2 regions of the Shewanella sp. CAL98-MNA-CIBAN-0140 genome follow, and region 2 is predicted to be linked to the other one. Evidence: predicted binding sites of a transcription regulator. Region 2 holds the regulator's gene; the other holds the start of a gene.
What was found. Region 2 encodes sigma-54, which starts transcription at its own class of promoters, with help from an activator protein. Its sites were predicted from a motif close to GTTGGCACGNNNNTNGNNT; they were not measured.
Positions count from the first base shown of each region.

Region 1: a site for sigma-54 is predicted at 1,491-1,509, ahead of nirB (nitrite reductase large subunit NirB). Genes of this name have one in related genera too.

Region 1 covers NZ_JBEOPI010000001.1:45,010-48,215, reverse strand. The annotation lists gene nirB (nitrite reductase large subunit NirB) at 1-1,328, opposite strand, end outside; gene AAEY93_RS00195 (ANTAR domain-containing response regulator) at 1,553-2,245, opposite strand; gene AAEY93_RS00190 (glycosyl transferase) at 2,233-3,206, opposite strand, start outside.
Region 2 covers NZ_JBEOPI010000005.1:74,615-77,820, reverse strand. The annotation lists gene lptA (lipopolysaccharide transport periplasmic protein LptA) at 1-268, shown strand, start outside; gene lptB (LPS export ABC transporter ATP-binding protein) at 265-996, shown strand; gene AAEY93_RS04180 (RNA polymerase factor sigma-54) at 1,139-2,623, shown strand; gene hpf (ribosome hibernation promoting factor) at 2,649-2,936, shown strand; gene ptsN (PTS IIA-like nitrogen regulatory protein PtsN) at 2,939-3,206, shown strand, end outside.

The sequences.
Region 1 (3,206 bases), on a different contig from region 2:
TTATGCTTGCCTGCTGTTACAGACTCAACAATGTCGCCTTTAGTCACTTGATGACAAGAACACACAATAGAGGAGTCTTTTAAATCTGCTTCGTTTTCAGCACCGGCAAGCAATAATTCAACCGCGGAGCCTTCAATCTCATCTTGTGATAAATAAGCATCGAGCAAGCGGCTGTAATCGCTGTTATCGCCAATTAATACCGCACCTTTTAAATATTTACCGGTTTCATCTAACCATAACTTTTTATAAATTCCCGCCTGGTTATCAGATAACTCAACAAATTGTGCATTTTCAAAACCACGGCTTGCGCCAATAGCGGCCACGTCAACACCCAGCAATTTCAATTTGGTGCTCATGTCTGCGCCGGTAAATGACTGAGAAACGCTAGTTGATGTTAATGAGCCAAGATGAGCAGCCACAACCCGCGCCATTTGATAACCTGGGGCCACTAACCCAAATATTTTTTGCTGCCATAATGCACATTCTCCAATGGCATAAACATCTGGCGCAGAGGTTAAACAGTAATCGTCAATTTCAATGCCGCCACGTTCACCAATATTGATATTTGAAACCCGTGCTAATGAATCTTGTGGACGAATACCCGCTGAAAAGACAATCATGTCAGTTTCAAGATAAGACTCATCATTAAAGGTCATTCGATGTAATGCCGTTTCACCGTCGATAATCGCGGTGGTGGCTTTTGAGGTATGCACGCTCACGCCGAGTTGTTCAATTTTGCTACACAATAAATCACCGGCTTTGTCATTTAGCTGAACGGGCATCAATTGTGGCGCAAACTCAACAACGTGGGTTTTCACCCCAAGTTGTTTCATGGCATTAGCGGCTTCTAAGCCTAATAATCCGCCGCCCACAACAACCCCAACGTGACTGTTTTGGGCTGCAGCTTGGATAGCTTCAAGATCTTCAATGGTGCGATACACTAAACACTGAGCGCGATCGTTACCTTGAATAGGCGGCACAAACGGAAATGATCCGGTTGCCAGTACGAGTCGATCATAATGGTAATTGCCCCCTTGGGCACTCGTGACCGTTTTAGCGGCAATATCAACCGCGGTGATCGGGGTATTTAAGTGCAGCGAAATGCCCCAATCTTGATAGTCTTGCGCACTGGTTAACATTAACGGATCGGCGCTACCGGTCTCAAAATATTTTGATAATTGCACTCGATCATAGGCTGGACGGGGTTCTTCACCAAACACATGCACATCAAACGTTTTATTGAGCCCTAAACTACACAATTGCTCAATAAAGTGATGACCTACCATGCCATTACCGACCACCACTAACTTGGGTTTTGAGACTGCCATATCCTGCTCCTTCATGCCATGGACCGTAAAAAACAAAATGGCGCCAACTCCGCTTAAAGAGTTGGCGCCATTGCCTGTTACTATTCCGATTTTTTAAATTTTATTGTTTGAACATTAATGGTTTAAAAAACCATTATCGACTTTCGGTATCATACTGTGATGTTGCAGGCTCTATGCCAACAAACAAAAAAACCATAATCACTTGATTAATATATAATTAAAACTTAGCAGCCTTTGTGCTGAGACGATAATATGTCCGCCTTAGGGATAATCGCACCAAAATGAGGCGCACCATCATTGTTCACCGCTAAAGTATCGACTGCTAACGAAGTATTTTGCTTGCTGACAACTGCAATAATTTGTGCCGACATTTGTGCCACCGACAAGCCTTTTTGCATCGCTTGTTGTTGAATAATGTGGTGTGCTTTGGCTTCATCAAACCCTTGTTGCATTACAATCAACTTTGCTTGGCTGAGCAGTTTTATACTGCGAATTTCATCATCTAACTTTTTAAATTCGGCTAAGGTTTTACTGGCGGCATTAAAACGCGCTTGGGCTAAACTGATCACGCTGGTTAAACGGTTGACGGTCAGCATATCCGGAATAAAAGTGATGCGCCCACAATCAAGCAAATCGGTTAACGCTGCCTGTTGCCATGTTTTGGCATTGACAACGATCACCATAGGTTTACTCGTTAATGTACGCTGGACCAGCCCCTGAATTTGACTGTGTAATGTCTCGGTTAATACCAACAAGGTATCAAATGTTTGTTGATGTAATTGTTGCTCAACTTGGCTTACCGAAGTCAATACAGTGACATGCCCAAACGCCGCCAAACAAGTCTGATACTGCACCAGATCACAATCGGCCACAGGTACAGCCGCAAAGCTCTGATCGCAAAAGATTAAACTGCGCATAACCACTCCTTTTTCCGCCATTGATCTAGTGGATTATCTGTTGTACTAAAACGGTTTGCCCAACATTGTTGACTCAAACTGACTGCTTGCGCTGCTGTAATCGCCGTTGCGTTAATTGAATCTATCGTAGCTGACTGGCGGCTCAGTAATAGCAGCAACGCAGCCAAAGTAGCCTGAATACTGCTAAGCGCTTGCTCGATCATGGTGCGCGACATTAATTCCGTGAGTTTATTGGCCGAAAAAGGCTGTTGTTCGCGCCATAACAGCGCAAGAATGTCGCTAGACAATTCAGCTTGGCCCACTTTCGCACCAGAAAAACCTTCTAATAATGTGGGGATCGATAAGCTCGATACCACTATAGTGTTTGCTTGTCCGTTGACGACAGTAACCGTGGTCGACACTCTTGGATTACATTCTGTTTCGCCTTGTAAACCTTTAAAAATCGCGACACTGCCGGTATGGTATTCACCTTTTGCAAATAAGATTTCGCATATGCCTTGGTGCAGATAATCTAACCCGGGGTGAAAGTAGCTACGCAGACTGATCGCTGCATTAGTTGGGTTGATACACCGCGCTGCAGTTTGAATAAGGCTACGAAGACCCAATTCTTGATGCAACTGGCGGCACTCATCTAACACTGGTGCTAAATCACCCGCACATACATAAACAATGTTATCGGATAGCAAGGCTGCATTAGCGCTTTGTGGTGTAGTACAACAAGCAATATTGACTGCCGCTAAGCAAGATTCAACATGGCGGCGATGGGGTAAAGCTTGGCTGTCGCCATGCAACATTACACGCACACCTTGGCTTGCCAGTAGTTTAGCCACCAACAATAACCACGGTAACTGCTCACGCTTACCCGCATACACAGGCCAGTCAATATCAACCGCCAATGTCCCCCAACCAGTATCTAATGTATGACGTAGCCCTGCGACCATCCCAGCAACTTCTTCTGTGG
Region 2 (3,206 bases):
TGGTACTGCCAGTGCCGACGAAATATCCTATGACCTTGCGACTACCACGCTAACATTGACAGGTAATGCCAAACTTAATCAATCGGGTAGCCAAGTGACCGGTAATCGAATTAAGTACAACATCAATGCGCAAGAGCTTATTGCTGAAAGTTCGGGCACAGGGCAAGATCGGGTTATCACCATTATTCAACCTGAGAATTTCCAAGACGAGTCTGCGCCAAAGCAAAAACTCCCTGAAATCCCAGTTAAAAAGCAGATCAAACCATGACCCAAATAACCTTAACCGCTGAAAATCTGGCTAAAAGCTATAAAGATCGTCAAGTTGTTAAAGATGTCAGTTTAACGGTTAAAACAGGCCAAATTGTTGGGCTTTTAGGCCCCAATGGTGCAGGTAAAACAACCACCTTTTATATGGTTGTCGGCCTAGTGAAAAGTGATAAGGGTCGAATTTTAATTGATGATGACGATCTCACTGACGATCCAATGCATCTGCGAGCTCGCAAAGGCATTGGTTACTTACCACAAGAAGCCAGTATTTTCCGTAAACTCACAGTGTATGACAACATTATGGCCGTGTTGCAAACCCGCAAAGAACTCAGTACAAACCAACGTATTGAACAGCTTGAGCATCTATTAGAAGAGTTCCATATTACCCATATTCGAGACAGCCTAGGCATGTCGTTATCGGGTGGTGAACGTCGTCGTGTTGAAATTGCGCGCGCTTTAGCCGCCAATCCAAAATTTATTCTACTCGATGAGCCCTTTGCTGGTGTTGATCCGATTTCTGTCATCGACATAAAAAAAATCATTCAACAACTTAAAAGCCGAGGTCTAGGAGTATTAATTACCGACCATAACGTACGTGAAACGTTAGATGTCTGTGAGCGAGCTTATATCGTCAGCCAAGGTAATTTAATTGCCGAAGGCACACCTGATGAGGTATTGAGCAATCAACAAGTTCGGGCGGTGTACTTAGGTGAACAATTCAAGCTATAGTTACTTTACGGGCCTTTAGTCTATCTAACTCATTTGATTGAACGATATCTAAACAGCGTTAAACATCATTGATGTACGTGACAATCCATTACAGTTTTATAAATTGTCACTTTTATGGAAATCATCTAGGGATAAGCGGTAAATGAAAGCGTCACTCCAACTTAAAATGGGTCAACACTTAACCATGACCCCACAATTGCAGCAAGCCATTCGCTTACTGCAATTATCGTCATTGGAGCTACAGCAAGAAATCCAACAAGCATTGGATTCAAATCCATTACTTGAAATAGAAGATGAGTTTTCTGAAGCAAAAGACCCCGTAAAAGAAAATCGCGACCAAGCTGATACAGACTTCAGTGACAACAGCATTGTCAATATTGAAAAAGACACCTCAACAGTCGACACAGCAGAATCTATGACCAAAGAAACCATGGATGATTTAGCCATGGATACTACATGGGATGAAGTGTACACCGCCTCGCCGATGTCAGGTTCAGGTAGTGCTAGCATGCGCGATGATGACATGCCGTTTCAAGGTGAAACCACCGAAGGTCTGTATGAACATTTAGAATGGCAGAAAAATCTCACTCCATTTTCAGAGACCGATCTTGCCATTGCCACAGCGATCATCGACGCCGTGGATGAACGCGGTTATTTAACCCAAAGTACCGACGATATTCTCGAAGCCATGGGTGACGAAAATGTTGAGTTAGATGAAGTTGAAGCTGTATTAAAACGAATTCAACACTTTGATCCCGTTGGTGTTGCTGCACGTGATTTAAGTGAATGTTTATTGATCCAATTAGCGCAATTCTCTAACACCACACCCCATATCGATAATGCCCGTTTGCTAATCAAAGACTATTTAACCTTAATTGCTGGGCGTGATTTTAGATTATTGATGCGCAAAACTAAGCTAAAAGAAAATGAGTTACGTGACGCCATCACCCTAATCCAATCACTCAATCCTCGTCCAGGCTTATTGATCACCGCCACCGATGACGAATTCGTTATTCCCGATGTCACGGTACTAAAGAAAAATGGCCGTTGGGTTGTAGAGTTAAACCCAGACAATATGCCCAAAATTGGCGTTAATCAGCAATACGCCGCCATGGCTAGAAGCAGTAAAAATCAGTCTGACAGTCAATTTATTCGAGGCCATTTGCAAGAGGCTAAATGGTTTATTAAAAGTATCGAAAGCCGCAATGATACTCTACTCAAAGTGGCAAATTGCATTGTGCAATTTCAGCAAGGCTTCTTTGAATACGGTGAAGAAGCCATGAAACCTATGGTGCTAAATGATATTGCTGAAGCAGTAGAAATGCATGAATCGACAATTTCACGAGTCACCACACAAAAATATATGCACACCCCACGTGGACTATTTGAACTAAAGTACTTCTTCTCTAGCCATGTCAGCACTGACGATGGCGGGGAATGCTCATCAACAGCAATTCGTGCTTTTATCAAAAAGCTGGTTGCCGCAGAAAACCAGAAAAAACCATTGAGTGACAGTAAAATGGCTCAACTTCTGGCAGAACAAGGCATAAACGTTGCTCGTCGTACGATTGCAAAATACCGAGAAGCAATGCTAATCCCGCCCTCAAACCAACGTAAGAGTTTATAACCTACAAGGTTGTGGAGGATTTTCTATGGATATAAATCTGACTGGACGTCATGTCGAAATAACTGAATCTTTACGTGAGTATGTTAATGGTAAATTTTCAAAGCTTGAACGACACTTCGATCAGATCCATAATGTACACGTTGTACTCCATGTAGACAAATTACAACAAAAAGCAGAAGCCAAAATCCACGTTAATGGCGCAGAGATTTTTGCTATGTCAGAAAATACTGATATGTATGCTGCAATAGACGCCCTGATCGATAAACTCGACCGTCAGGTAATTAAACACAAAGAGAAGTATACAAAACACTAACGATGGAACTTTGTACCATTCTGCAGCCGGAATGCACTACCTGTGCCACACCGGGCAGTAAGAAAAAAGTACTGGAACTCATCAGCAATTTAGTCGCTGCCCAGTATCCAACCCTGTCTTCGCAAGAGGTTTTTGAAAGCCTATTAGCGAGAGAAAAAATGGGTAGCACAGGTATAGGAAATGGCATTGCGATACCTCATGGTCGATTAACGACCATCGATCACCCCATCGCGATATTTGTTAAATGTGAAGAAGCCATTGCCTTTGATG